Regions from separate parts of the Thiocapsa rosea genome, predicted to be linked through region 1. Evidence: predicted binding sites of a transcription regulator. Region 1 holds the regulator's gene; each other region holds the start of a gene.
The links. Region 1 encodes FNR, which switches genes on or off when oxygen is low (the NO sensors DNR and NnrR bind a similar motif). Its sites were predicted from a motif close to TTGATNTANATCAA; they were not measured.
Positions count from the first base shown of each region.

Region 2: a site for FNR is predicted at 7,951-7,964, ahead of nifJ (pyruvate:ferredoxin (flavodoxin) oxidoreductase). Genes of this name have one in related genera too.
Region 3: a site for FNR is predicted at 7,747-7,760, ahead of mnmL (tRNA modification radical SAM protein MnmL/YtqA). Genes of this name have one in related genera too.

Region 1 is NZ_RBXL01000001.1:2,777,559-2,787,691, forward strand. Features, by position in the region: gene BDD21_RS12330 (transglycosylase SLT domain-containing protein) at 1-91, opposite strand, end outside; gene BDD21_RS12335 (class I SAM-dependent methyltransferase) at 271-1,029, shown strand; gene rnhA (ribonuclease HI) at 1,022-1,468, shown strand; gene dnaQ (DNA polymerase III subunit epsilon) at 1,643-2,365, shown strand; gene fnr (fumarate/nitrate reduction transcriptional regulator Fnr) at 2,452-3,210, opposite strand; gene BDD21_RS12355 (sulfur globule family protein) at 3,371-3,772, opposite strand; gene BDD21_RS12360 (CTP synthase) at 4,098-5,741, shown strand; gene kdsA (3-deoxy-8-phosphooctulonate synthase) at 5,738-6,574, shown strand; gene eno (phosphopyruvate hydratase) at 6,708-7,985, shown strand; gene ftsB (cell division protein FtsB) at 8,047-8,355, shown strand; gene ispD (2-C-methyl-D-erythritol 4-phosphate cytidylyltransferase) at 8,352-9,062, shown strand; gene ispF (2-C-methyl-D-erythritol 2,4-cyclodiphosphate synthase) at 9,164-9,637, shown strand; gene truD (tRNA pseudouridine(13) synthase TruD) at 9,639-10,133, shown strand, end outside.
Region 2 is NZ_RBXL01000001.1:4,548,781-4,558,913, forward strand. Features, by position in the region: gene BDD21_RS20290 (DNA phosphorothioation-associated putative methyltransferase) at 1-1,614, shown strand, start outside; gene BDD21_RS20295 (Uma2 family endonuclease) at 1,848-2,639, opposite strand; gene BDD21_RS20300 (dihydroorotate dehydrogenase-like protein) at 2,900-3,916, opposite strand; gene nifJ (pyruvate:ferredoxin (flavodoxin) oxidoreductase) at 4,157-7,765, opposite strand; gene BDD21_RS20310 (inorganic phosphate transporter) at 8,097-9,686, shown strand; gene rimI (ribosomal protein S18-alanine N-acetyltransferase) at 9,753-10,133, opposite strand, start outside.
Region 3 is NZ_RBXL01000001.1:5,465,825-5,475,957, reverse strand. Features, by position in the region: gene BDD21_RS29305 (OmpA family protein) at 1-778, opposite strand, end outside; gene BDD21_RS24355 (fibronectin type III domain-containing protein) at 1,154-2,194, opposite strand; gene BDD21_RS24350 (lytic transglycosylase domain-containing protein) at 3,094-3,753, shown strand; gene ubiT (ubiquinone anaerobic biosynthesis accessory factor UbiT) at 3,853-4,317, shown strand; gene ubiV (ubiquinone anaerobic biosynthesis protein UbiV) at 4,512-5,441, opposite strand; gene ubiU (ubiquinone anaerobic biosynthesis protein UbiU) at 5,722-6,717, opposite strand; gene mnmL (tRNA modification radical SAM protein MnmL/YtqA) at 6,737-7,711, opposite strand; gene BDD21_RS24325 (DUF3683 domain-containing protein) at 8,250-10,133, shown strand, end outside.

The DNA of each region.
Region 1 (10,133 bases):
CCATGCGGGTCTCCGTCGCGCATCCGTTCAAGAGCAGCGATAGAACGCCGAGCGCGCCGAGCGAGCGCGCAAAACGTGCGGCATCAGGCATGTTTCCCCCCTAGGAATTCCCGGTAAGTGATTGTTTAATTGAGTTTTCCAGGAATTAGGAAAGCATCATACCCAAAGCCGGCCGTTAATTCCAGATCCGGTCGCAGGAAATTCCGCTCGACGTCCGCACGACAGTGCGCTCAATCACGGTTAACATGCGGCTCTTGAAGAGGCATCGGCATGACTGTGCGCAAGGACCCGGGTTCACCCCTGGCAGAACTACAAGACTGGTACCGGTCGCCGCTCGGAGCCGAGGTGGCGGCGCTCGAGAGCGCGTGCGTTCAGCGGCTGCTGAGCGACACCTTTGGCTATTACCTGGTCCAGATCGGCGTGACCGAGAGCTTTCGAGACGCGATGGCCTCGAGCCGGATCCGCCATCGTATCCTGATGCCCTGCGAGCAGCCCTCCGGTCACGCTGGGCGCGAGATCGTCGGATTGCCGAGCCGCCTGCCGCTAGCGAGCGATTCGATCGACGCACTCCTGCTGCCGCATACCCTGGATTTCTCGCCCGATCCCCAAGCGGTGCTGCGCGAGGTCGAGCGCGTTCTGATCCCGGAGGGGCGGGTGATCGTGCTGGGCTTCAACGCACTCAGTGCCTGGGGCCTCTGGTCGCTGCTGCACGGCTCCGGTACGCAGGTCCCTTGGTGCGGGCGTTTCCGCACTGCTTATCAAATCGAGGATTGGTTGTCCGTGTTGGGTTTCGATATCGAGCTTCGCGAGCACATCATGTTTCGGCCGCCGTTCCGGCGCGCCTTGGGGCCGAGCTGTGCGGCATTCGACACCTTGGGTCGGCGCCTCTGGCCGATCCTGGGTGGTGTCTATTTGATCCGGGCCGTCAAACGCGTGGCGACCTTGACGCCGCTGCGCCCGGCTTGGGGGCGGTCGCTGTTGCGCGGCGGTGCTGCTGAGCCGACGACACGCAGGGCCGGTCATGCCTGATTGCGTGCGCGCCTATACCGACGGTGCCTGCAAGGGCAATCCGGGACCCGGGGGGTGGGGTGTCCTGCTGCGATGGGGGGAGGTCGAAAAGGAACTCTGCGGCGGCGAGCGCGCGACCACCAACAACCGCATGGAGCTGATGGCGGTCATCATGGCGCTGGAGGCCATGAAGCGTCCGACCTGTCTAGAGATCGTCACCGACTCTCAATACGTCAAGCGCGGTGTCGAGGAATGGATGCCGCGTTGGAAACGCAACGGCTGGCAGACGGCCGATCGTAAGCCGGTCAAGAATCGCGACCTCTGGGAACGTCTGGATTGCGCCATCGGCGCTCATCAGGTGCGTTGGAAGTGGGTCAAGGGCCACGCCGGTCATGCCGAGAACGAGCGTGCGGATAAGCTGGCGAATCGCGGGATCGGGGCTGAATCGCGTCCGGCATGACATGCGCGGTTTTCGCGTCGACTCAGCGTCGCGTGATTCGGATTGCGTCGGCGCAGACGCGATTCAGATGTTCAAATTTTCCTTTTTTAAACCGCGTCAGGTCCGAGGCATTTGGAGTCCGCGGGGACTCGCTTGCCTGCAACCCGGCGGGTTTCATTCTGGACGCGGTTTATAATGAGACAGATCGTGCTCGATACCGAGACCACGGGTCTCGATCCACAGGCTGGCCATCGCATCATCGAGATCGGCTGTGTCGAGCTGATCGACCGGCGCCTGACCGGAAACAACTTCCATCGCTATCTTCAGCCGGATCGGCAGATCGATGCGGGCGCTTCCGACGTGCACGGGATCACCAACGCCTTTCTCGCCGATAAGCCGCGCTTCGCCGAGATTGCCGAGGGCTTTCTGGACTACGTGGAAGGGGCCGAGCTGATCATCCACAACGCGGCCTTCGATCTCGGGTTTCTCGATCGCGAGATTGCCGGCTGGAACGCCGAAGCACCGCGGATCCCGGACCTGTGCGAGGTGACGGACACGCTGCTCATGGCTCGGCGCATCCATCCGGGGCAGCGCAACAGCCTCGATGCCTTGTGCAAGCGCTACGGCGTGGATCATCGCCATCGCGACCTGCACGGCGCTCTGCTCGATGCCGAGATCCTGGCGGATGTCTATCTCGCCATGACCGGCGGGCAGGTGGCCTTGAGTCTCGGGGAGGAGGTCGCGACGCCGTCTCATGCAGGGCCGGACGCTCGGCAGCGCGGCCGACTGGATCCGAGTCGGCCCAGACTTCGCGTGATTCGAGCCGACCAAGCAGCGCTCGACGCACACGCCGAGCGCCTCATGGCCATCCAGGCCGCGAGTGCCGAGGGTTGTCTTTGGCTTCGCGTGGAAGGATGACGCCTAAACTGCGCCGACTCCGGGGTGCTTGGTCGCTCCGGGGCCGATCCAATACGACCGATATCTCACATCTCACCGGGCGCAGTTTAGCTCTGCTGCTGTTGGCGCCGATTCTGCCCGGCGCCGCCCACCAGCGACTCCAGCATGCCCACGTCGAGCAATTGGATGTGCTTGCGGTCGACATTCATCAGGCCGTCGTCTTGGAAGCGCGTGAAGAGTCGGCTGACGGTCTCGACGGCGAGCCCCAGATAATTGCCGATCTCATGCCGGGACATGCTCAGATAGAAGTCCGTCGCGGACAGCCCGCGTTTGTGCAGACGCTTCGACAAGCTGAGCAGGAAGGCGGCGAGCCGCTCTTCGGCATTCTTCTTGCCGAGCAGCAAGAGCATATCCGTGTCGTGTCCGATCTCTTTGCTGAGCAGTCGGAACATCTGATGCTGCAGGCTGGGGATGGTTGCGGTCAGCTCTTCGAGCCGCGTAAACGGGAGCTCGCAGATGGCGGATGTCTCAAGCACCTTTGCCGAGCAGGCGTGGATGTCCTTGTCGATGGCATCCAGTCCGATGACCTCGCCGGGGAGATGAAAGCCCAGCACCTGCTCGCCGCCCTCGGGGCTGGGTGCGAAGGTCTTCACCGAGCCGGTCTTCACGACGTAGAGCGAGCGAAATCGGTCTCCGTCGCGAAACAGGAAATCACCCCGGTGGAGCGGACGCGTGCGTTTGACGATCTCGTCGAGTCGCTCGACATCATCCGGTGCAAGGCCCATGGGCAAGCAAAGCGACGACAGGGAACAGTTCCTGCAGGCGATGCGAATAGTCTCCAGCGAGATGACTTTATGGTGGCTCACGGCATCGCCCCTCGATCTTCGGTCGACAGATTTTGAACCGTCGCTTGATCTGGATCAAGCGAAGATTATCTTCTTGTCATCCGGTCGACCTCGACGCGTAAAAAAGGCCGCGCCCTCGCGGGCGCGGCCTTGACGCGAGCCTACCGAATCTGCGTATGGCTTACTTCGCTTCGCCGGTCGCGGGGGCAGCGGGCGCGGCGTATGGAGCGGCATAAGGCACGCCGTAGAAGGGTGCGCCGTAACCGGGATAGCCATAACCGTACCCGGGGTAACCGTAGCCGTACCCCGGATAGCCGTAACCGCGTCCGTAACCGCTTCCGTAGCCACGACCGCGGCCGTAACCGCGGCCGCCGCCGCTCATGTTCATGTTGAAGTCACCCCATCCGTCGCCGAGCATATCGCCGAACATGTCGCCGAGGCCGGAGCCGTAGCCGGGTCCGTAACCACCGTAGCCAGGGCCACCCCAACCCGGTCCACCCCACCAGGCTTGCGCCGGGCTCACGGCGAAGGCGGCGGCCGCTGCGATGGCGGCTGCACTCATCAATTTTGCTGACTGACGCATTGTTGACGCTCCTGTGTTTCTGCTCATCTTCTTAGGTCAAACATCGATCAAGGCCGCTGCGTCGGCGCCCGATCTTATCGAGCGCCTGCAAAGCCGAGAAGGTGTGTTTCGTCCTTTGCGAAACCAACCCGACTATAAAACACCTCCTCGGGTTTTGTGAAGGTCGCGCGCGTACACGGAGTCGGCCTCCGCGGAACCGCCGGACCTGGTCGCGTCGAGCCCTTCCGAGTGGCCGATCGGCGGCATTCGCATTGAGCAGTTGCGGGGTTTTTGGTAGCTTGTCGGCGGATCCGGGCCACTGCCCTCGACTGCCTCCTCTACCCCCATGACCAAGTTTATTTTCATCACCGGCGGTGTCGTCTCGTCGCTCGGTAAAGGCATCGCTTCGGCGTCTCTCGGGGCGCTGTTGGAGGCTCGCGGCCTGCGGATCACCATGATCAAGCTCGATCCCTACATCAATGTGGATCCGGGCACCATGAGTCCGTTCCAGCACGGCGAGGTCTATGTGACCGACGACGGGGCCGAGACCGACCTCGATCTGGGCCACTACGAGCGCTTCCTACGCACCCCGATGGGTCGCAACAACAACTTCACGACCGGCCAGATCTACGAGAGCGTCATCCGCAAGGAGCGCCGCGGCGATTATCTCGGGCGCACCGTTCAGGTCATCCCGCACATCACCGACGAGATCAAGCAGGCGATCCGTCTAGGTGCCGAAGGTGCGGACGTGGCCATGGTCGAGATCGGCGGAACGGTCGGCGACATCGAGTCCTTGCCTTTTCTGGAGGCGATCCGCCAGATGCGGGTGGAGGAGGGGCGCGAGAACGCGCTCTTCATGCACCTCACCTTGGTGCCCTATATCCGCACCGCCGGCGAGATCAAGACCAAGCCCACGCAGCACTCGGTCAAGGAGCTGCGTTCCATCGGGATCCAGCCGGATATCCTCTTGTGTCGGGCCGAGAAGCACCTGCCGGACGAGGAGCGGCGCAAGATCGCGCTCTTCACGAACGTCACCGAGGACGCCGTCATCTCGGCCGTGGACGCGGACAACATCTACCGCATCCCGCGCCTGCTGCACGACCAGAAGCTCGACGAGCTGGTGGTGCGCCAGTTCCGGATCGAGGCCCCCGAGGCCGATCTGCGCGAATGGGACCGCGTCCTGGAGGGCTTCGATCACCCCGAGCAGGTCGTGCGCGTCGGCATGGTCGGCAAGTACATGCACCTGACCGAGGCATACAAGTCGCTCTCCGAGGCACTGGCCCACGCCGGCGTGCACACCAAGACCAAGGTCGAGATCGTCTATCTGGACTCGGAGGTGATCGAGCAGGAGGGGGCCGACAGCCTCGACGGACTCGATGCCATCCTGGTGCCGGGCGGGTTCGGCGAGCGCGGGATCGAAGGCAAGATTCAGGCGGCCCGCTACGCGCGCGAGCACCGCATCCCCTATCTCGGGATCTGTCTCGGGATGCAGATCGCGGTCATCGAGTACGCGCGGCATGTTGCCGGATTGGAGGGCGCCCACAGCACGGAGTTCGATCGCCAGACTCCACATCCCGTGATCGCGCTCATCACCGAGTGGCGCGACGAGCGCGGTCGGATCGAGACCCGTGACGAGGGCGTGGATCTCGGCGGCTCGATGCGTTTGGGCGGACAGAATTGTCGCCTTGAGCCGGGTAGTCTTGCACGAAACGTTTATGGCAAACCGCAGATCCGCGAGCGCCATCGGCATCGCTACGAGTTCAACATCTGTTACCTGAACGTGATGAAGGACGCCGGGATGCGCTTCTCCGGCTGGTCGCTCGACAACCGGCTGGTGGAGATCATCGAGATCCCGGATCACCCCTGGTTCATCGCCTGCCAGTTCCATCCGGAGTTCACCTCGACCCCGCGCGACGGGCATCCGCTCTTTTGCGGCTTCGTCCGTGCCGCGCTTGCGAGGCGCACCCTCGTTCAGGGTGCCGCGGCATGATGCTGCTCCCCGGTTTCGAGGTCGGCCTGGATCGTCCGCTCTTCCTGATCGCCGGTCCCTGTGTGATCGAAAGCGCGGGGCTTGCCGAGGACACGGCCGGCGCGCTCAAGGAGTTGACCGACGATCTGGGGATCCCCTTCATTTACAAGTCGTCCTTCGACAAGGCCAACCGATCCTCCTCGGGCAGCTTTCGCGGTCTCGGGATGGAGCAGGGTCTGGCGATCCTGGATGGCGTGCGTGAGCGGATCCGCGTTCCGATCTTGACCGACGTGCATGAAGACACCCCGCTATGTGAGGTCGCGGATGTGGTGGATGTCCTCCAAACGCCGGCCTTTTTGTGTCGCCAGACCAACTTTATCCAAGCGGTTGCGAGCCAGGGCAAGCCGGTCAACATCAAGAAGGGTCAGTTCCTCGCCCCGTGGGACATGCGCCACGTGGTCGAGAAGGCGCGCGCGACCGGCAACGAGCAGATCATGGTCTGCGAGCGCGGCGTCTCCTTCGGCTACAACAACCTGGTCTCGGACATGCGCGCGCTCTCGGTGATGCGCGAGACGGGCTGTCCGGTCGTCTTCGATGCCACACACTCGGTGCAACTGCCGGGCGGGCAGGGCGATCGTTCCGGCGGTCAACGCGAGTTTGTTCCGGTCTTGGCCCGCGCCGCGGTGGCCGTCGGCATCGCCGGGCTCTTTATGGAAACCCATCCGAATCCCGATCAGGCGTTGAGCGACGGCCCCAATGCCTGGCCTTTGGACAAGATGCGTGGTCTGCTCGAAACCCTGGTTCAGATCGACCGACTGGTCAAGTCGGCCGGTTTTGCAGAGCAGGCGCCTTGAATCGAACAACGCGATCGGACACGCGTCGGCGTCGGACCGATCGTCGCGAGACTCCCCGTTGAGGCCCTATACACTCCTGCGATTCTTCTGAAGAACCGCGCCGTTCTTGCTTTTGTTTTTGGAGAGACATGCCATGTCCGAAATCGTCGATGTTCGCGCCCGCGAGGTTCTGGACTCCCGCGGTAACCCCACAGTCGAGGCCGATGTCATCACGGCCGACGGCGCGATCGGCCGCTTCATCGTGCCGTCCGGCGCCTCGACCGGATCGCGCGAGGCATTGGAGCTGCGCGACGGCGACCGCTCCCGGTTCGGCGGCAAGGGCGTCCTGACCGCCGTCGCCAACATCCAAGGCGAGCTGCGCGAGGCGGTCGTCGGCATGGAGGTCGGCGACCAGGCGGCGCTCGATCGCGCCATGATCGCGCTCGACGGGACCGACAACAAAGCCCGCCTCGGCGCCAACGCACTGCTCGGTGTCTCGATCGCCGCCGCGCATGCCGCCGCGCAAGAGAAGGCGCTGCCGCTCTTCATGTCTCTGTCGGCCGGACCCTATCGCCTGCCCGTGCCCATGATGAACATCATCAACGGTGGCGGGCACGCGGACAACAGCGTGGACTTTCAGGAGTTCATGATCCTGCCGGTCGGCGCGCCCAGTATCCGCGAGGCGGTGCGCTACGGTGCCGAGGTGTTCCATGCGCTCAAGTCCGTGCTGCACGGGCGCGGCTTAGCCACCGGTGTCGGCGACGAAGGCGGTTTCGCCCCCGACCTGCCCTCCAACGAGGCGGCGATCGAGGCGATCCTGGAGGCGATCCACAAGGCGGGGTTCAAGGCCGGCTCGGACATCTATCTCGGGATGGACGTGGCCGCGTCCGAGTTCTACGCGGACGGCAAGTATCATCTGAAGGGCGAAGGCCGCACGCTCGACTCCGACGGCATGACCGATCTTCTGCTCGAGTGGGTCGATAAGTACCCCATCATCACTATCGAGGACGGCTTGGCCGAGGGCGACTGGGACGGCTGGAAGCGCCAGACCGAGCGTCTCGGGGACAAGGTCCAGATCGTCGGCGACGATCTCTTCGTCACCAACACCAAGATCCTGCAGGAAGGCATCGACAAGGGCGTTGCCAACTCCATCCTGATCAAGGTCAATCAGATCGGCACCTTGACCGAGACCCTCGAGGCGATCGCCATGGCCCACGCCGCCGGCTACACCGCCGTGGTCTCGCACCGCTCGGGCGAGACCGAGGACACCACCATCGCCGATCTAGTCGTCGCGACCGGCACGGGCCAGATCAAGACCGGCTCGCTGTCGCGCTCCGACCGGGTCGCCAAATACAACCAGCTGATGCGGATCGAAGACCAGTTGGGCGACGAGGCCACCTATGCGGGTCGCTCTGCCTTTAAGTGGCTTTGATGTTTGGCGGGCGGAGGTCGGGCGTCTCCGTCCGCTGCTTCCGACACTGAAGGCACCCGCGATGCGCCTCTTGATCCTCGTGCTGATCCTCTTGCTCGCCGGCTTGCAATTTCGGCTGTGGGTCGGCGAGGGGAGCTTGGCCGAGGTCCACGGGCTCAAGAACGAGATCGCGGCCCAGGAGGAGGAGCTGGTCCGTCTACGCGCGCGCAATCAGGAGCTTCAGGCCGAGGTGATGGACCTGCGCGAAGGGGTCGAGGCACTGGAGGAGCGTGCGCGCCGCGATCTGGGGATGATCAAACCGGGGGAGATCTTCATTCAGGTGATCGAGCGCAAACGCCCGGAGAGCACACCGGCGGAGACCAAGCGATGAGCCTCACCCCCGCCTTGTGGGCCGTGCTTCCGGCAGCCGGGGTCGGGCGCCGCATGGGCAGTGCAACGCCGAAGCAATATCTGGATCTCGCCGGTCGAGCGGTGATCGATCATGCGTTGGATCTCTTCGTGGCGGATGTCAGGATCGAAGGCGTTGTCGTGGCACTGGATCCGACCGACCGTTACTGGGAGGCGACCGTCTATGCCGGCCACCCGAAGGTGACCCGCGCCCACGGCGGGGCCGAGCGCTGTCATTCGGTCCTGAATGCGCTCGATGCACTCGATGCTCGGGCCCATGCCGAGGATTGGGTGTTGGTGCATGATGCCGCGCGTCCCTGTCTGCGCCCGGCCGATCTCGATCGACTGATCGAGGCCCTGATCGAGGACGAGGTCGGCGGCCTGCTCGGCATCCCGGTGCGCGACACCATGAAACGGGCCGAGACGGACGATCGCATCGGCGCCACGGTGGATCGCGCCTCGCTCTGGCACGCCTTTACACCCCAGATGTTTCGTCTCGGCCGGTTGCGGGCCGCACTGACCGACGCGCTGGCCGCCAACGATCTGGTGACCGACGACGCCTCGGCCATGGAGCGTATCGGTCAAGCCCCGCGCCTGATCGAAGGACATGCCGACAACATCAAGATCACGCGCGCCGAGGATCTCCCGCTCGCCCGCTTCTACCTGCAACAGCAGGGGCGGCTGGGCTAACTCCAAACTCTTAGGAGCCTCCTGCCTCCTGCCTCCTTCCCCCTGTATGCTCGCGCGATGGTGGCTGGAGGCCGGGGGCTGAAGGCTGGAGGCTTTCCAACATGCTCATCGGTCAGGGCTTCGACGCCCATCGTTTCGGCCCCGGACGCCCGCTGGTGATCGGCGGTCTGGAGATCCCGCACGATCAGGGCCTGCTCGCGCATTCCGACGGCGACGTGGCCATCCACGCACTCTGCGACGCCTTGCTCGGCGCGGCCGGACTCGGTGACATCGGCCGGCACTTTCCCGACACGGACGCCGCCTTCGCCGGCATCGACAGCCGCATCCTGCTGCGGCGCGTGATCGAGAGCCTCGCCGAGCGCGGGCTGCGCGTGCACAACGCCGATCTCACCATCATCGCCCAGCGCCCCAAGTTGGCGGCCCATATCCCGGAGATGTGCGCCCGTCTTGCCGCCGACATGGGCTGCGACCCCGCGCGCGTGAACGTGAAGGCGACCACGACCGAGCAGATGGGATTCACGGGCCGAGGCGAGGGCATCGCGGCGAGCGCCGTGGTGCTGTTGGCGGACGCCTAAGGTGTCGCTGCCGAGCTGGATCCCGGTTGACTCGCTACCCCGAGCGCACGGCGCTCCACTTGCCATCGGGCGGTTGCGTGCTCGACCCGAGGACTTCCGGGTCGAGGAACAGCTCGGGTTCGCCCCGGACGGCGAGGGCGACCATCTCCTGCTGCGGGTCCGCAAAACCGGCGCCAATACCGAGTGGGCGGCACGTCGTCTGGCGCGCATCGGCGGTGTGTCGGTCTCCACGGTGGGCTATGCCGGCCTGAAGGACCGGCACGCCGTAACGCTCCAGTGGTTCTCGATCCCGCGTCCGCGTGAGGGCATACCGGATTGGTCGGACCTCGCCGAGGAGGGCATCGAGGTCCTGGAAGCGCATCCGCATCGACGCAAGCTCAAGCGGGGCGCCCTGGCCGGAAACCGCTTTGAGATCCTGGTGCGCGAGCTCAACCGCGAGACCGTGCCCGGGCTCGACGAACGGCTTGCGACGATCCGCGCGCGCGGGATCCCGAAC
Region 2 (10,133 bases), 1.8 Mb from region 1:
GAACAGGTGCTGGACGAGGAACCCATCCCGGTCGCGCCGGGCGTGCTCTATGTGTTCCGCGACAAGGACGCGGAGCAGCGGTTTCTTGTGGAGCGCTACAGCCGCAGAAGCAATCGTCTCAGGGTGCCGAGCACACGCCCCGCGCCGCCCCCGCGCGAGCGGCCGGCTCAGCGCGATCGTGCCGCAGAGCGCTACGACGCCTATCGTGAGCCGTTGGAGCGCCTTTGGGAGACCTGGCTGCGTCTGGGGCGCACGCCGGACAAGAGCGAGGTCGATGACGCGCTGCCCTTGATCGAGGGCTTCGGCAGTCTCGGCAAGGCGTTGCGTTTCCTCGTCGATCAGAAGGGACAGGAGGACGGGGAGGCCGCACTGGCGCAGGCCGAACAAGCGCGCATCGCCGACCTGGAGGTCTATTTCGCGCTCCAGCAGTTCAGTCGACGGCGTGCCTACAAGCATCTGGACGCGGGATTGCAGCGCGACATCAAGGCATTCTTCGGCGACTACCCGGCCGCGTTGGAGGCCGGCCGCCTTCAACTCTTTCGGATCGCCGACACCGAGGCGATCGCCGCCGCCTGCCGATCCGCCGCCGAACATGGGCTGGGATGGCTCGATCCGGGCGCCTCGCTGCAACTGCACAGTCGATTGGTCGAGCAGTTGCCGGCGCTCTTGCGGGTCTATGTCGGGGCCGCGTCGATGCTTTACGGCGACATCCGCGAGGCGGATCTGGTGAAGATTCACATCGGCTCGGGCAAGCTCAGCTTGATGCGGTACGACGATTTCGAGGGCAGGGCGCTGCCGCGGATGGTCGAACGGGTCAAGATCAAGCTGCGCGAGCAGGACATCGATTATTTCGCCTATGGCGAAGACTTCGAGCCGCCGTATCTGTATCGCAAGGCGCGTTATCTCAACGAGGAGTGCGACGGGTACCCGGAACAGCTGGCGTTCGACGAGGCGCTCGACACGCTCGGCGTGCTGCCGTCGTCAGGCTATGGGCCGGCGCCGGGTGTTTTTGATGCGTTGCTGGAGCGACAACGTTGGACGATCGCGGACGGCGCCCTGGTGCGCTCGCGGACGATCCCCGAGCCGGATGCGCCCTGCGGGCGTTTTCTCACCTACCGTCAATTGGTCGAATGCGGCGAGACGCAGGCCGCCACCGGGCTGGCCAACCGCCCGGAGCAACCCGAGAGCTACACGGCCCTGTGTGATCTGGCCGCGCAGGTGCTGGATCCGGTGATCGAGTATTTCGGGATGATCCGCCTGACCTTTGGGTTCTGCTCCGCACCGCTCGCGAAGGCGATTCCGGGGCGCATCGATCCGAAGCGTGATCAGCACGCGGCGCACGAGCGCAATCGGCTGGGTCATCCCATCTGTCCGCGTCTGGGGGCCGCCGTAGATTTTCTGGTCGAGGACGAGGATATGCTCGAGGTGGCGCGTTGGGTCGTCGCCGAAACGCCCTTCGATCGGCTGTACTTCTACGGCAACGACAAACCGATCCATGTGAGTCATGGACCGGAGCAGAGCCGTCAGGTGGTGTTGATGCTGCCCGGCCCGAGCGGTCGGTTGGTGCCCAAGTGCGTGCCTGTCGAGCGGTTTCTCGACACCCTCCCGGGATAGACGACTTGCAGTCGTCCTCTTCCACGGGCCTCGCTCGCACGACCGTCGCGTCGGGCAACACCTGAAAGGAGAGGACGATCGCGAACGTATGAGTAAAACGGACACCGATGCCAAAGCGCGTTCAGCGCAGTTCTCGAGTGCGTCGCGTTGACCGCGACCTCGCGGGCCGTCGGGCCGGCTGAAGAGGACGACTGCAAGTCGTCTATCCCGGGGGTGTCGCCGCTTTGCTCAACCTACTGTTCTGGTTTCCAGATGTCCTGATCGAACAGACTCGGTGCCTCTTGGACCTGCGTTGCAGCGATGAGCCAACGCCTCAACTGCTCTGGATCTTGCTCGCCCAGGATACGTTCGCGGGACGGTGGGTCGACGACGAGCCCTCGCTCGGAGAGCAAGGCGAGGATCGACTCGGCGATGCCTTGTGTGACTCCCGCTTGGCGCACGGCGTCTAAACTCTCGTAACCCTCGCGCTGCAGCAGATTGCGAAGCGTTGCGCGATGTGCGGCATCGCGGTCGTAGAGCGCCTCGATCGGGACCGGGTTACGCAGCAGACCAGGTGCACTCAGGATCTCGCCCGGACCGACTAGGCGCATCGTTTCGCCGGACCGATAGACCTCGACCCGTCGCGGACCAATCAGACGCACCACCCAGACCTGCTGGGTGCCGCTTTGCAGCAGCTCCGCGATCTTGTCCTGCAACTCCTGCTCGTCCTGTCCGCGCGCGGCATATTCAACGGCCAATGGCGGCGCGCCCGGGATCCAGCCCCGTTCCGCGCCGGCGGGACCGATCGCGACGTCGGGTGCGCGCAATGTACCCGAATCCGGGGTGAAGCCGGCATCGACACCGGCCCAGTCGACATCCGGATCGGTCTCCAGCGCCGCTGCGCCGATCAGATTCGTTCCGGCATGCTCGCGCCCGGAGGGCTCGCAATAGATGGGGTGACCGCTGGAGAGCTCGTAGCGGTCGCCCTCGCGGAGTTGGTCGACGCGAAACGGACCCTGTCGATCGGTGCGTGGTCGGTGCGGCATCGGCGTCTCCGGGCAGGATGAATCTCTTGATATTCAAACTCAATGATAGACCAAGCGCAGCCGCCCCTTGTTCCTTGTCTGGCTTTACCCCTGACTCCGGCCATCGTCGTCTACCGAAACCAGTAGGATGGGTAGAGCGACAGCGAAACCCATCCAGACCGCGCCAAGGGCATCAGGCCGAAACCCGCAAACGCGGCGGTTTGGAGGATGGGTTTCGCTGTCGCTCTACCCATCCTACGCCTTCATCAAGGTTTAAGGTGCTACACCATCACACCCGGCGAGAAGCTGTAGCTGTCCAGGATGTTGACGTAGTTGGCGCGCTCGAGCTCAGCCGGGTTCGGGACCGAGATGGCGCTGACGCGGCCGCGGAAGTCGTCCACGGACTCGAATCCCTGCTCCTCCATCCAGTCTTGGATGCCCGCCAGGATCTGCGCGGTGTAGGCCGGTCCCTTGCCGAGGAGCGCGCTGCACAGGTGCACCACGTCGGCGCCTGCGAGCAGGAGCTTGATGGCGTCGGCGGAGGTGTGCACGCCGCCGGTCGCACCGAGCGAGAGGCCGTCGAAACGTCCGTAGAGGATGGCGATCCAGCGCATGGCGAGTAGGGCCTCGGCGGAGGTCGAGGGGTGCAGGCTCGATTGCAGACGCAGACTGTCGATGTTGATGTCGGGCTGGTAGAAGCGGTTGAAGAGGGCCACACCGTTGGCGCCGGCGGCGGCGACCTGGCCGACGAAGTTTCCGATGGAGCTGAAGCTCGGGGAGAGCTTCATGTTGATCGGGATCTGGATGTGTCCGCGCAGCTCGCGCAGGAGCTCGAGGTAACGCTCCTCGACCTGAAGCCCGGTCTGGGTGACATCCCCGGCGACATAGTAGACGTTGAGCTCCAGGGCATCTGCACCGGCCTGTTGCAGCTCGGTGGCGTGTTTGATCCAGCCTCCGGGCGTGACGCCGTTGAGACTGGCGATGACCGGGATATCGAGTGCCTCCTTGAGCTTGCGGATGTTGTCCAGATAGCGCTCGAGCGCGCCCTCGAAGTCATGATGAACGGGCAGAAAACCGCTCTCGGCCTCGCCGAAACCGATGTCTTGATGGTGCAGGAAGCGCACCATGCTCTCGGATTCGGCGGTCACGGCCTCTTCGAAGAGCGACCACATGATGATGGCCGCGGCGCCGTGGTCTTCGAGCTCGCGCGCGATGGCGACACTTTTGGACAGCGGCGAGGCGGAGGGGACCAGCGGATTCTTGATCGTCAGCCCGAGATAGTTGGTCGTGAGATCCATAGGGTTTGCTCCGGCAAGGAATAAGGGGTCGCCCGTCGGTGATCGGCTGGAGTGGTCGTGGTCGGGGGCCGGGGCGACTTAACCCGGCCCCCGCGGAGGCGCGATGCCTCTGCTTCCGCGATCCGCGGCTCCCGGCGATTGTCGAAAATGAATAGCTCAAACCGCGCTGGCTCCAGCAGTTGTCGGAGCTGGCGCGGCCAAGCCAATCCATAAAACGACGCATATCGCACCGGGCGCGGTTTAAGACGCTTTCGGTGTCGGCTCTTTTGCGGCCGGCGCGGGTGCATTCTGCACGGCCAGGTGCGCCAACTGCTCGTAGAGCGTAAAGCGGGTCTGGACGTGTTTTTGGGCGAGCTGTAGATAGCGCTCGGCGGCCTCCGGATGGGTGTGGGTGAGGACGCTGAAACGGGTCTCCGAGGACACGAAGTCGCGATACGGAATGCTCGGCGGTTTGCTGTCGATGTGCAACGGATTCTCGCCCGCGGCGAGCCGGCGCGGGTCGAACCTGAACAGGCCCCAGTGTCCCGAGTTGACCGCCATGTCCTGCTGACGCAGGTTATGGGACAGATCGATGCCGTGAGCGATGCACGGCGAGTAGGCGATGATCACCGAGGGACCGTCGAAGGACTCGGCCTCGATGAAGGCGCGAACCGTCTGCACGTCCTTGGCACCGAAGGCGACCTGGGCGACATAGACGTTCTCGTAGGCCATCGCCATCATGGCGAGATCCTTCTTGAATGTCGGTTTGCCGGCCGCCGAGAACTTCGCGACCGCGCCCATCGGGGTCGCCTTGGAGGTCTGGCCGCCGGTGTTGGAATAGACCTCCGTATCCAAGATCAACAGGTTCACATTGCGCCCGCTGGCGAGCACATGGTCAACGCCGCCGTAGCCGATGTCGTAGGCCCATCCGTCGCCGCCGATGATCCAGACGCTGCGCTTGACGATCTGGTCGCAGATGGCCTCGAGGGTGCGTGCATCCAGGTCCGGGATGCCCTTGAGCTTCTCCTTGAGCGCGAGCACGCGCTCGCGCTGCTCGAAGATCCCGGCCTCGTCGGATTGGTCGGCGGTGAGCAAGCTATCGGCGAGATCTTCGCCGATCTTGGGTGCCAGCCGCTTGATGATCTCGCCGGCATGGGCCGCCTGTTTATCGATGGCGAGCCGCAAGCCCATCCCGAACTCGGCGTTGTCTTCGAACAGCGAGTTGTTCCAGGCCGGACCGCGGCCTTCGAGGTTGGTGGTGTAGGGCGTTGTCGGCAGGTTGCCGCCGTAGATCGAGGAGCAGCCGGTGGCGTTGCCGATCAGCATGCGGTCGCCGAACAACTGGGTCGCAAGCTTGACGTAGGGCGTCTCGCCGCAGCCCACGCACGCGCCGGAGAACTCGAAGAGCGGCTCGAGCATCATGGCGTGTTTGATCTTGGTGCCGTCGAGCTTGGTGCGATCGTATTCCGGTAGGGTCAGGAAGAAGTCCCAATTGGCCTGCTCGTCCGCATGCGTCTGCTCGGCCGGGACCATGTTCAGTGCCTTGCGGTTGGGATCCTTGCGGTCGCGGATCGGGCAGACCTCGACACAGAGGCCGCAGCCGGTGCAGTCGTCCGGAGCGATCTGGTAGGTGATGTGATGATCGGCCGGGAAGTCTTTGCCTTTGATCTGAACGTGCTGGAAGCTCGCCGGTGCCGCGTCGGTGAGCGCGACCGGATAGACCTTGGCGCGGATCGCGGCGTGAGGGCAGACCAGCGGGCATTTTCCGCAATGGGTGCAAAGGTCGTCCTCCCATTTCGGCAGCTCGAGGGCGATGTTGCGCTTCTCGTAGCGCGTGGTGCCGGTCGGCCAGGTGCCGTCGGCCGGCATCAGGCTAACCGGGAGACTGTTGCCTTTGCCGGCGATCAGCGTGGCGGTCACATTGCGCACGAAGTCGGGTGCCGAGATCGGCACCACGGGCGGGCGCTCGAATGCACTGGTGACCTGAGCCGGGACGCTGACCTGATGGAGCCCTGCGAGTGCGGCATCGATCGCCTTGTAGTTGCGGTCCAACAGACTCTGACCCTTTTTGCCGTAGGTCTTCTCGACCGCGTGCTTGATGTGGGCGATCGCCTCGTCCTTGGGCAGGATGCCGGAGATGGCGAAGAAGCAGGTCTGCATGATGGTGTTGATGCGCCGCCCCATGCCGGTAGCGCCTGCGATCCCGTAGGCGTCGATAACGTAGAAGGAGAGACCCTTGTCGATGATCGCCTGCTGCATCTTGCGCGGGAGCTCGTCCCAGATCCGATCGGGCGGGGTGTGCGAGTTCAGAAGAAACACGGCGCCCGGACGCGCATGGTCGAGCATGTCGTAGCGCGTTAGGAAGGTCGGCTGATGACAGGCGACGAAGCTCGCCTCGTTCTCGCCGATCAGATAGGTGCTGTTGATCGGCTTCGGGCCGAAGCGCAGGTGACTGATGGTGACCGCACCGGCCTTTTTGGAGTCGTACTCGAAGTAGCCCTGACCGAAGTTGGGCGTCTCTTCGCTGATGATCTTGATCGAGTTCTTGTTGGCCGAGACGGTGCCGTCCGAGCCCAAGCCGAAGAAGACGCAGGCCGTGACGCCCGCCATCGCCGCCGGCTTGAAGTCCGGATCCCAGGCCAGGCTGGTGTGCCCGACGTCGTCGATGATGCCGACCGTGAAGGGGTTCTTGGGCTTGGGAGCCGCCAGCTCGTCGAAGATCCCCTTGACCATGGCCGGGGTGAACTCTTTGGACGAGAGCCCGTAGCGTCCGCCGACCACGCGCGGCATGGTGGCGACACGGCCGTCGGCGAAGGCTTCGGCGAGTGCGGTGACGACGTCTTTATACATGGGCTCGCCGTCGGCACCCGGCTCTTTGCAGCGATCCAGCACGGCGAGTCGCGTGGCGGTGACCGGGATGGAGGAGAGGAGGGCGCCTGGATCGAAGGGGCGGTAGAGCCGGATCTTGATCAGGCCGACCTTCTCGCCGTCGTCCACGAGATGCTCCACCGCCTCCTGTGCGGCACCGATCCCGGAGCCCATCAGCAGAATGACGCGCTCCGCATCGGGTGCGCCGACATACTCGAAGAGCCCGTACTGACGGCCCGTCAGCGCGGCGAAGCGGTCCATAGTGCGCTGTACGATGCCGGAAACGGCATCGTAGTAGGGGTTAACGGTCTCGCGCCCCTGGAAATAGACGTCCGGGTTCTGCGAGGTGCCGCGGATCACGGGATGATCGGGATTCAGTGCCCGCGCGCGGCAGGCGCTTACCAGCTCCTCGTCGATCAGTGCGCGGATCGTCTCGTGCGAGACCTGCTCGATCTTGGCGACCTCGTGCGAGGTTCTGAACCCATCGAAGAAGTGCAGGAAGGGGATGCGGCTTTCCAGGGTCGCGGCCTGGGCGATGAGCGCGAAGTCCATCGCCTCTTGGACGGACGCCGAGCAGAACATCGCATAGCCGGTAGCGCGGCAGGCCATGACGTCCGAATGGTCACCGAAGATCGACAGGCCCTGTGCCGCGAGCGAGCGCGCCGAGACGTGAAAGACTGTCGGGCTCAGCTCCCCGGCGATTTTGTACATGTTCGGGATCATCAGCAGCAGACCCTGCGAGGCCGTAAAGGTCGTCGCCAGCGAGCCGCCCTGCAGCGCGCCATGGATCGCGCCCGCCGCGCCGGCCTCGCTTTGCATCTCCACGACATCGGGGATCGTGCCCCAAAGATTCGGAATCCCGAGCGACGACCACTCGTCCGCCCATTCGCCCATGTTCGAGGACGGCGTGATGGGATAGATGGCGATGACTTCGTTGGTCAAGTGAGCGACGTAGGCCACAGCCTCGTTGCCGTCGACGGTTACCATGAGCTTTTGCGACATCAGAGCGATCCCCGGATGAATAGGGTAGGTTAGACCGGCAACGCGGAGGGGCTGCGCTGTACTCCGACTCGGCGGCTGGCGCAGCCCGAAGCGAGACGGGAGCCGAGTAACGGCCTCAACTATAGCCCGAAACGCTGTTGGATTGACGGTCGTTTTCGTGTGCTTTCAAACGAATCGACCTCGGCATGATCCGGATCAGGTCGGTCCTTTTTGCACCTTGATGGTGCTGATCTCGGGATCCGCATGCGCGCGAGCGCCCGTTCATGACGATTGGGTTACGGTTCTATTTCTGGAACAATGCAGCGCGACTCATCGGCATGCGGATCGGAACATGGAGCTGACACACCTCAACGAGCTTGAAAAGGCGACCAAGAAGGGTCGGATACAGCTCTTTCGCCTCGGCATCGGCTTGCTCTTCATCATCGGGGTCATGCTCTACACCGTCGTCAGGGTCGATGTCACGCACGGCGGCAGTCTCTTCATCGTGATCGCCGCCATGATCGGCGGCTACATGGCGATGAACATCGGCGCGAACGATGTCGCCAACAACGTGGGTCCGGCGGTCGGCTCGAGGGCCTTGACCTTGGGCGGCGCACTCATCATCGCGGCCATCTTCGAGGCGGCCGGAGCGATCATCGCGGGCGGCGAGGTGATCGGGACCATCCGCAGCGGCATCATCGACCCGAACCTCATCGCGAGCGCCGACACCTTCGTCTGGGTCATGATGGCGGCACTCTTGGCCGCCGCGGTGTGGCTGAACATCGCCACCGTCATGGGGGCGCCCGTCTCGACCACGCATTCGATCGTCGGCGCCGTGCTGGGTGCCGGGATCGCGTCGAGCGGGCTCGGGATCGCCGATTGGGACACCGTGGCGAAGATCGTCGCAAGCTGGGTCATCTCGCCTGTCATGGGAGGTGCGATCGGCGCCGGCTTTTTGTACTTGATCAAGCGCACCATCACCTACCGCACCGACTTGGTTGCCTCCTCGCGTCAGGCTGTACCCTATCTGGTCGCCGCCATGGCGTTCGCCTTCGGCACCTACCTGATGCTCAAGGGGCTGAATCGGATCTGGAACGTGAACATCCAGCAGGCCCTGGGCGTCGGCGTCGTGCTGGCGATGCTGGTCTTCTGGGGCGCCCGCCCGATCATCGAACGTCAGGCCCGGCGGATCGGCAACTCCAAGGAAGGAGTCAATCAGCTCTTTACCGTGCCGCTGATCTTCGCCGCAGCCTTGCTGAGCTTTGCGCACGGCTCGAACGATGTCGCCAACGCCGTCGGGCCGCTTGCCGCGATCGTCGAGGTCGTCGGATCGGGCACCGGGGAGATCACGGCGGCGGCACCGATCCCCTTGTGGGTCATGATCGTGGGCGCGCTCGGGATCGCGATCGGACTTGGCCTGTACGGGCCGAAGGTGATCCGCACGGTCGGCTCGGAGATCACCGAGCTCGACCAGATGCGCGCCTACTGCATCGCGATGGCGGCAACCGTGACGGTCATCCTCGCCAGCCAGCTCGGACTTCCGGTGAGCACGACGCATGTCGCCGTCGGCGCGGTCTTCGGTGTGGGTTTTTTGCGCGAGTATCTCAAGAGTCAATACGCCCGGATGCTCGAAACCATCAAATCGCATCATCCCGAGGGCGATCAAGCCGCCATCGATGCCTTCCTTGCGAAATTCGCCAAGGCGTCGATCAACGAGAAGGGACGCATGCTGCGCGAGCTCAAACGCAAGGCCAAGCGCAGCATGGACCCGGCCCATTTCTCCAAGCTCGAGCGCCAAAGCCTGCGCAAGGTCTATCGCCAAGAGCTGGTGAAACGCTCCCAGCTGCTCAAGATCGTCGCTGCGTGGGTGATCACGGTGCCCGCATCCGCGCTCATGGCGGCGATGCTGTTTTTCATGATCAAGGGGATGTTGATCGATTGATGCGGGCGAAGCCGTATGGACAAGCGCCGTAGGGTGGACAAGCGCAGCGCAGTCCACCAGCACCCGCTACAGCGCGCGCGCCAGCACGACCGCGTCCTCGCGCCCCTTGGCGGCGGGGTAATAGCCGGGCCGCTGGCCGATCTCGCAGAATCCCTCGGAGGCATAAAGCGCACGGGCACGGCTGTTTGACGCGCGCACCTCGAGGAAGGCGCTGTCCGCCCGGCGCGTGCGTGCGAACGTCATCAGATGGCGGAGCAGGCGGCGGCCGAGTCCTCGGCCTTGCCAATCGGGATGGATACAGAGATTGAGAATGTGACACTCGCCGACGGCGACCGCCATCGCGGCATGGGCGACGATCTCACCGTCGAGCTCGCCCACCCAGCAGGAGTAGCCGACCCGCAGACAGTCGCGGAAGATGCCTTCCGTCCACGGGTGCTCGTAAGCGGC
Region 3 (10,133 bases), 2.7 Mb from region 1:
TCTCGCCTCCTTGCGCCGTCGTTCCCGCATCCGCTAGGACAGCAGACTTCCTGCCCGCATCGATGTCTTCCTCGTTTGCGTCCTCATCCGGGTCATCGAGCCGTTGGCGGGGTACCGGGTGTTCAGACGCATCCCGGTCGATCGGTATCAAAAGGTGATTGGCATGGGACGCGATGAATTCATCGATCGCGGTTCCGGTGATCTTTTTTTCGCCTGCGCCGTAAGCGTAGACCAAGGCGGTATCGCAAATCAGGTTGATGATGCGGGGGATGCCGCCGCTGTAGTGCTGAACGGCGTGACACGCATCATTGCTGAAGATGGGATATCTACCGCCAGCGATAAAGATGCGATGCTGGATGTAGTTTTTTGTCTCTTCAGCGTCAAGTCGGCCTAAATGGTAGGAGGCGGAGATGCGTTGGACGAACTGCTCGAGGTCGGAATGCCTCAGAAGGTCTCGCAGCTGCGGTTGGCCCAAGAGCATGAGCTGGAGAATGAGGTCTTTGCCTGAGTTGATGTTGGAAAGAAGGCGAAGCTCCTCAAGTTTCTCGACGCCGAGGTTTTGAGCCTCGTCGACGATGAGAAGAACGCGCTTGCCGTTTGCATAGCGATCAATAAGAAAGTCGACGAATGCCTGGTGCAGGTCGAGCTTGGTGCCGCCGGAAACACGAATGTCAAATGCCAAACATATCCAATGGATCAGGTCGCCGAGCGATTGATGGGTGTTGGAGATGAGCCCTACGGTGACGTCCGTGTCCAGCCGATCCAGCAAATAGCGCATCAGTGTGGTCTTACCGGATCCAATCTCGCCGGTAAGGACAATAAAGCCGGCTTGGTTCAGCAAGCCGTATTCGAGGAGAGTGAGCGCCTCTTGGTGCTTATGGCTTAGAAATAGAAAACCGGGATCCGGGAGAAGCGAGAACGGCTTCTCGTGAAGGTCGAAAAAGGCTTCGTACATCCTCGGGCTCCAACTGGATTCGAACGGCTTCCATATTGCGGCGCGCGCTGCGGGTCTGCAGGCGCGCCGCACCGTCACCAGTTTAGCAAAACGCGAGGCGGTCTGGCGTGCATCGATTGTGGATCCCGGAAGTGTCTCTCGCGCTCGACCATGTCGGTGCCCGAGTTCAGGCCACTCGGGCCGGGCGCGGCATGCCGTTCAGCGCTCGATCATGATGTAGCCGCCCACTTCGAGCGTGTGTCGGGTCTCGGCGTCCAGCGACTGCTCTTCGACGACGCGAAGCTCGACTTCGCTCGAGGTCTTGTATCTCCAACGCAAGGTCGAAGGATCGGGACCGTTGAAGGTTTGCATGTCCGCGATCAGCACCGGGGGTTCCGAGAAGTGTCCTCGGTAAGTGATCCGATAGGGTCGATCCGTGAGCACGTTGCCGGTTCGATTCACGACGTAACGAGCCCCGCCGACTTCGCCCGAGGAGGGCTCCCAGGCGACGTAATCGATGGTCTCGGCGCCGTGCTTTCGAGTGCTCGACTCTTGCTCGGTCATCCCGATCTTGAAGCCGCTGCGGGAAACGTCAGCCGTCCTGGTCGTCACTGCCATGTGATCGCGATAACTGGAGACTGATGCCGCGACGACGGGGGGCGTCGTGAAGTCTGACGTAAACGATGTCATCCGTTGGGTGCCTGTGACGTCGGTCACAATCCGGCCTGCCTCGACTTGGGCGCCTCCTGGCAATCGGTGGCGTCCGCGCTCGACTACGATGTAACCTACGCGCTCCGGTTGCGCCGGTCGCGGAAGATAGTCCCAAGCTTGGAGTCGGATCCAGAAACCGCTCGGCTCGACACCGTCGATTCGGATCACGGACGGATCCCTGCCGTCTTCGCTGCTTGTGGTCGAAACAACAATGGGATCCGAGAAGCGCTGGTTAAAACTGACCCATTGCCAGGCGTCGCCGACCATCGCCTCGCCTGACTCAACGATTGATTCGACGGTCTGTCCGCCTCCGGAGATGCTGACCTCCGTGGAAAAGGCGCTGACTAAGGACCGATCTGCATTTCGCGAGCGCACCACGAAGTAGTAGGTTGTCCCGGTGTCCGGGGCGTCCAGCGTCAGGCGATTGGTCGATGCACCATTGGAGGTTGCGTCCCTGCGCCATTGGTAGCGGCCGCTGGAGGTTCCGAAGTGGACCTCGTAGCCGACGATACGCGGGTCGTCTCGCACCGGCGTCCATTCAAGGGTCACGCTTGAAGACGCGAAACTTGTTGGAGGTGCCCAAAGACAAAGGGTGAGAGTGAGCGTGAGAGTGAGAGTGAGGGCTGAGCGTAATCGCTGTCGGCTATCGCGTTTCGTGGACTCGGACAAATGCGTCGGAGTGCTGGTTCGTCGCCAAACAATCATGTACTTCCCCAATACGGCTCGCGCTTCCGCTTCGCGATTTCGGTCATTAGTTCGCGCGCTCATCGTGAGCGGTTCAGGAGGCGCAGCCGCAATCCTCGGCAACAGTTCCGCCGCAGGTGTTTCCCTGCTGTTAGATGGCGACCCGGCCAGGATCAGGACTTGCGAATGGACGAAAAATCTGATGAGAGCACTCGTGTGATGATTGAGTGCCGTGCTTCGGGCCAGTCTGTCGGATTGCTTTATCCGCGAAGATTGCGGATTGTAAAGCTCAGTATTGATTCGTATGCCGTAGTGATCAGAAGTATCAGGTCTCCAGCTCAATGGTCTCCAGCTCAATCTCAGGTTAAAGTCTACAGAAGCTTTGCTTTCGGGTAAACCCTTGGTTGCTGAGTGATGGTGGTGGGCTTGAATTAACGTCGGGGTTCGGAACCTGTTACGCTCGGTCCAGGATCAATTTCACGGAGGTATAACGAATGAGGGCTCGTCGATCAATAGGGCTAGGATGCAAGATTATTGCGTTCGCTGTGATGGTGGGGCCAGCGCTTGCACTTGAGCCGGAACCTGTCGGAAGCGGAGGTGGCGGAGTCGGGCCAGCGCCGTTAGGGGCCGATGCCGAGGCGTCTGCCTCGGCCCTCGCGGGTCTAGCGCGAGGCTCGGTTGCCGAACTGAGTGTTGAAACTGTGGAAAACGGTCTGCCGAAACCGCCGGGCGGTGCTCCCCCTTCGCGCACGGAAATCCTGGCGATGGTCGAGCGGATGGCAGGCCGCCATGGCCTGGATCTCGATCTTGTTCATGCGTTGATCCGGGCCGAGTCGGCATACGACGCCCATGCCGTGTCCCCCGCCGGGGCGGTTGGTCTCATGCAGGTGATGCCGGCTACGGCCGCCGACTACGGCGTCTTTTCGGTCGAAGCGCTCTTTGATCCGCCAACCAACCTCGATACCGGGATGCGGCATTTGAAGCGGTTACTCGAACGTTACGGCAGCATCGGCCCCGCAGTCATGGCCTACAACGCCGGCGAGGGGGCCTTGGAGCGAAGCGCAGGATTCGTAACCTATCCGGAGACGCAGCGGTATACCCATGCCGTTCTTGTCGCCTATCTTCGAAAGAAGGGCGTCCAGCCCTACACAGCGCAGGCGAAGCAGTTGGTCGGAATGGCCGTGACGCCGGCAATGGCCAATGCGGCTGTCGCTAGCGGCGGGCGCTCGGCTGATGTCAATACAGAGGCGGTCTCGTTGATCGACTCTCAAGAGCGCGCACCTTTGACCCGGCTTAGCTCGCGCTTATCCCCGGCCCTGTCACGTCGTTCCGAAGCGGAGTCCGCCGCGCGCGCAGCCAGTCCCGCGGTGGCTCAAGGTGTGCTGGAGCGGAATCGAATGCGGTTTGCGCGTGAGTCCAGGTGAGCCGTGACGGCTGTTGATGCAGATCATTCGGAGAATGCAGCCGCGGCTAGGATAATGACCGGCTACCTCATGACAATCCTCTTGGTACGAGAACCCGCCATGCCCGCTGCTCAACGTTTGCTATTTCCCCTGACCTTACCCCTGCGCCTGATCCCAAGTGTTCTGCACAGCCAAACGCTGGCGACCGTGTTGAACCAGGTCATGAAGGAATCCCTCGCTGAAGGCGAGCTGGATTTTCTGGACGGCCGTCGGGTCGGTATCGAGATCGACGATATCGGGGTCCGCTACTGCCTGGGTGTGAGCGGCGGCCATATTCGCGGATACGGCAAGGATCAGCCGCCGGACGCGAGCGTTGCCGGCGGTTTGCGCGAGTTCATGTTGTTGGCTGCGCGGCGCGAGGACGCGGATACACTGTTTTTTCAGCGCCGCTTGCGGATGTCCGGGGATACCGAACTGGGGCTCTATCTGAAGAACTTTTTGGATGCATTCGAGCCGCCGGAGCGCTGGGCGCCGCTCACCCGAGCGCTTGATCGTGTGGCGGGGTTGCGCTTTCCGGGACGTTAATGGTTGCTGCCGGGCGTTTTCACAGGCGTAGGTTGTGCTGACGTTGGGAAGCACAACGTCCGCCGACGGTTGGTTGTACCCCGCACGGCTCGGCACACCCCAAACCCCAAGGAACTCGTGACACCCGCTCCGCGGTGTCACGCGTGGCGCTCTGAGCCACGATGGCCGGAATTAAAACGAGTGAAACGACGAGGCTAAACCCGTCGCTCCATCGGGCTGTTCGCGATCCCGGCCTGCCCCGTCCAATACCCGTCGCAAAGGCCCGAGGGGGTCCAGTCGCGAAGCTTCGACATCCCGGACGCGAGATCCATGTCGCCGGTCAGACAGGCGGCGAAGACCTCGATAATGCCCGCGGTGTGTTGAGACTGCGGGCTGATGCGCAGCAGATCCACACCCATGCGCGTGACCTCCTGCAGTGAGGGGAGCAGATTGTGGGTGCCGGCCGATTGGGTCTGGATCCCGTTGAGCGCCAGGAAGGGCTCACCGTCCTGGGTCGCGACCAGCAGGCCATCCGGGTAGTCGGCGCAGCAGAACCGGCAGTCGTCCTTGGGCAGATCGCGATTGTAGGCGGTGAAACAGCGCGCCGAATAGGCGAGCGGCAGGCGCCCGAAGGCGAACAGCTCGCATTCCACCCCGTCCGCGCGCGCGGCCAGCAGGTCGGCGGCGGTCTCGCGGCCGAGTTCCACCGGCAAGACCCAGCGTTTAAGGCCGCGGGCGACAAGGAAGGATAGGGTGCGTTGGTTGTAGAGGTTGATCGAGTGACCGGCCACGAACGGACGCCCTTCGAGAAACTCCAGTGCGGCCAGATCGTTGGCCTCGACGAGAAAGCGCTCGTCGGCACAGATGCGTTTGAGGGTCTTGAGCTCGCCGTCGGATTCGATCAGGGCCAGTGTCGAGATCACCGCCTCTTTGCCGGCGGCAACGATCCGCTCTGCCAGCTCCCAGTAATCCTCCGGGCGCAGCAGGCGACGCTTCGAGCAGATGGTCTCTCCGAGATAGATGACGTCGACCGGGGTCTCGAGCATCTCGGCATAAAAGTCGAGAACCTGCTCGCGCGACCAGTGATAGAGGATCGGGCCGAGTGAGAGGCGCGGGCGTGGCGTTTGGCTCTGCATGGAATCCATTGTCATCGTCGTTCCGGATCAAAACGCATCGAAGGTTCAGGTGTGTTCAAGGAATCGACCGGCGTTCATGGGCGAATCAATTCGCCCCTACAGGTCGCGGGCTCGGTCTAGGGGAGCAGTTCAGAGATCCGAGACCATCCGAGATCATTTCCGTTGTCGTTGTCGTTGTCGTTGTCGTTGTCGTTGTCGTTGTCGTTGTCGTAATCGTGGTCGTTCTTCGATGGTCGATTACGACAACGATAACGACAACGAACGTACTTGACACATTGGCCGTGCTGCACTAGTGCCAAGGCCGGTGATAAGGGCCGATGGTTGTCTGCGCACCTTCCGAGACCTGAGCAAGGGTTTGATGCCAGCTCTCTTTCGCGCGGAACGCCTGCGGATTGCGTTTGCAGGCATCGATCGCCTCGCGCCACACCCCGGTGACCTGCGAGACATAGCGAGTGCTGCGCTGACGCCCTTCGAGCTTGATGGCGCTCACGCCGGCTGCGAGGATGCCCGGCAGGATGTCGAGCGTGTTCAGGCTGGTCGGCTCCTCGATGGCGTGACGGATCTCGCCTTCGACCGTAAAGCGTCCCTTGCAGAGCGTCGGATAACCGGCAGGCTCGCCGTGGCCGCGCCGCTCGATGAGGACGCCGCCGAGCCGGGTCTCCTGGCCCTGCGGGGTATCGCGCCATTCGACATGCGCGGCCGGCGAGCAGGCGCCGAAGGTGTTGGGCGACTGACCGCTGGCGTAGGACGACAGCAGGCAGCGCCCCTCCACCATGACGCAGAGGCTGCCGAAGCCGAAGATCTCGACCGGGACCTCGACGTTCTCGATCAGGTTTGCGACCTGGGCCAGCGAGAGCACGCGCGGCACCACGACGCGACGGATCCCGAAATGGCGATGCATGAAGCCGATCGCGGCCGGATTGGTCGCCGAGCCCTGCACCGAGAGATGCAGATTGAGGTTCGGATGACGCTCGGCGGCATAGTCGAGCACGCCCATGTCGGCGAGGATCAGGGCATCGACACCCAGGTCCGCGGCCCGATCGACCGCGGCGGTCCAGCGCGACCAGCCGCTCGGCTGGGCGTAGGTGTTCACGGCGACGAAGACCTTGACCTTACGGTCGCGGGCGTACTTCAGACCCTCGCGGATCTGTTTTTCGCCGAAGTTCAGGCCGGCGAAGTGACGGGCATTGGTGTCGTCGCGAAACCCGATATAAACGGCATCGGCGCCGTTGTCGACGGCGGCCTTGAGCGACGGCAGATTGCCGGCAGGACAGACGAGCTCCATACAGGGTGGTCTCCGAGGGTCAGGCTGTACTTGCGAGTTGTTGATGGGAAGCGGGCGCGGCGTGATCGCCTTGATGCGAGCCGCGTCGGTACAGCTCCGCTTCGATGGCGTTCAGGACCGCCCATTTGCGGTTGCACCACGCAGGTGCGAGCAGGACATCACGCGAGGCGGTGCCGGTGAGGCGATGGAAGGTCACCTCGGGCGGCGTGCGCTCGACCATGTCGGCGCAGATGTTCACGTAGTCGTCGAGCGCGAGCGGTGTGTAGTCGCCGCGTCGCCAGTCGATCGCCAAACGGGTGTGGCGCACGACATGCAGCGGATGGATCTTCAATCCCGCGACGCCGGGCTCGAGCACCCGCTCCAGGCTCGACAAGGCCGCCTCGCGCCCCTCGCCCGGGAGTCCGACGATCAGGTGTGCACAGACCGGGATTCCGCGACGGCGTGCGGCCGCAACCGCGGCTCGGAAGTCCGCGAAGTCGTGCCCGCGATTGACCCGTTCGAGCGTGCGGTCGTCCGCCGACTGAAGGCCCAGCTCGAGCCAGATCTCCTTGCCGCGTGCGCGATAGCGGGCGAGCAGGTCCAAGACGGCTTCCGGGACGCAGTCCGGACGTGTGCCGACCGAGAGCCCGATCACGTCCGGATGGACGAGTGCGGCGTCGTAGCGCTCGCGCAGCGTCTCGATCGGGTCGTAGGTGTTGGTATAGGCCTGAAAGTAGGCCATGAAGCGGCGCGCCCCGGTGCGTTTGGCGATGACCGCGCGTCCGGCATCGAGCTGCTCGGCGATCGGTGCCGGTTCCGTCGCGTTGGGGCTGAAGGAGACATTGTTGCAGAAGGTGCAGCCGCCGATCCCTTTTTGACCGTCGCGATTGGGGCAGGTGAAGCCCGCGTTCAGCGCGAGCTTGTGCACCCGCTGACCATAACGGCTCAGCAGGTACTGACCGAAGGTGTTCACGCGAGCGCTGAGGGTGCGGTGCTGGGTCGGGGGGGCAGACATCCGCGCAAACCTAACCGGGATCGAGTTTCGGCCGTTTGACCCAAGTCAATGGAAGGTCAATCGGCGTTTCCGACGACCCTTAAACCGCGTCCAGAGCGACTCGGCCACATCGGCAGTGTCCAGGTCGCCGACCGCGACCGCCCGGGTACGCCGACTTCAGTCGGCCTCCCCGAGCACACCCGCACGGCGGACTGAAGTCCGCCTCCCCGGGGGCCGACTGAAGTCGGCGTACCCGGGTGTGGGGCCGAAGTTTTGCGTCCGGCTTGGGGGACCTAAGAGGCATGGACGAGAGGATGACCAAAGCATCGTTGTCGTTGTCGTAATCGTGGTCGTGGTCGTATCGCTGGTCGGTCACGACAACGACAACGACAACGACAACGACAACGACAACGACAACGAACGATCTCGAACCGCATCCTCGACACGCCGAAACAGCTCGACCCTGCGGGCAGCCTCGTCAACCGCATGGCCATGATGAGTGGCCTTTGCTGTACCATTTTGTGCAGTGCAAGAAACTACCGCCGATGACCGAATCGATATGACCGCCGCCGCCCAGCAACGGATCCGCGAGATCCCCTATAACTACACCTCTTTCTCCGACCGGGAGATCGTGATCCGCTTCTTGGGCGAGCCCATGTGGCGCCTGATCGAAGAGCTGCGCGGGAGCCGCCGGACCGGGCGTTCGGCGCGGATGCTCTTCGAGGTGCTCGGGGACATGTGGGTGGTCACGCGCAACCCTTATCTTCAGGACGACCTGATCGACAACCCGGAGCGTCGCAGTCTGCTGCTGCAGGCGCTGACGCATCGGCTCGATCAGTTCGAGCTGCGGCTCAACGACAATCGCCAGGCCGGCGAGCTTCTCGCTGCGGCGCGTGCGGCCGTGCAGCGCTTTGCGGATTGGTTCGAGGAGGAGAAGGCGCAGCGCGCGCGGTTGCGCAAGGCGCTTGCCGGGATCACGCACAAGGACAACCTGGACTTCGGTGGTCTGGCGCGGGTCTCGCACGCGACGGATGCCACCGACTGGCGCGTGGAGATGCCCTTCGTGGTCATCTCGCCCGACACCGAGGCTGAGATCGCGCCGATCGTGCGGGCCTGTATCGAATCCGGTCTGACGCTGATCCCGCGCGGCGGCGGCACGGGCTATACCGGGTCGGCGGTGCCGCTCAAGGCGATGACGGCCGTCATCAACACCGAGAAGCTCGAAGATCTCTCGGGCGTGGAGCGTATCGCGCTGCCCGGCGTCGAGGGCGCGGTGCCGACGGTGCGCTGCGGCGCCGGGGTGGTGACGCGTCGGGTCTCTGACCTCGCCGATCGGTCCGGTCTGGCCTTCGCCGTCGACCCGACCTCACAGGATGCCTCCTGCATCGGCGGCAACGTGGCGATGAACGCGGGCGGCAAGAAGGCCGTCCTCTGGGGCACGGCGCTGGACAATCTGGCCTCTTGGCGGATGGTGACGCCCGATGCGGATTGGCTGGAGGTCGAGCGTCTGGATCACAACCTCGGTAAGATCCACGAGCAACCGCTGGTGCGGTTTCGCATCCGTCGTTTCTTGGCCGACGGGGTCACGCCCAAGGGCGAACCCGAGATCCTCCAGATGCCCGGCTCGGCCTTGCGCAAGGCGGGACTCGGCAAGGACGTGACGGACAAGTTCCTCTCCGGCCTTCCCGGGGTCCAAAAGGAAGGCTGCGACGGGATCATCACCTCGGCGCGCTTCGTCCTGCATCGGATGCCGGATCATGTGCGCACCGTCTGTTTGGAGTTCTTCGGGACGGATCTGGATCTGGCCGTGCCGGCCATCGTCGAGATCAAGGACTATCTCGAAGCCCTGCCGGGCTTACAGATGGCCGGGCTCGAGCATCTCGACGAGCGCTATGTCCGCGCGGTGGATTACACCACCAAGGCCGCACGGCGCGAGCTGCCCAAGATGGTGCTGATCGCGGATCTGGTGAGCGACGACGAGGCGTTGGTCGACATGGCCGCCGCTCAGGTCGTGACACTCGCCCGGGCGCGCGACGGGGAGGGTTTCATCGCCGTCAGCCCGGAGGCGCGCAAGCGCTTCTGGCTCGACCGCGCCCGTACCGCCGCCATCTCGCGCCACACCAACGCGTTTAAGATCAACGAGGACGTGGTCATCCCGCTGGATCGCCTTGCGGACTACAGTCGCGGCATCGAACGGATAAATATCGAGCAGTCGATCCGCAACAAGGACGCCATCATGGCGGCCGTGCTCGAGTATCTCGCCGGGGATCTTGGCAGGGATCTCGCCAGGGATCTTGGGTGCGCGCGCGGGGAGGGCGACTATCAAGACTCGGTCGAGGCCGTCGCCATCCTGAGTGCCAAGCGCGACGCGGCACGCGAGGCGGTACAAGCGGCGCGGCAACGCTGGCAGACCATCTTGAGCGGCTTGGACGAGGCCGCCGAA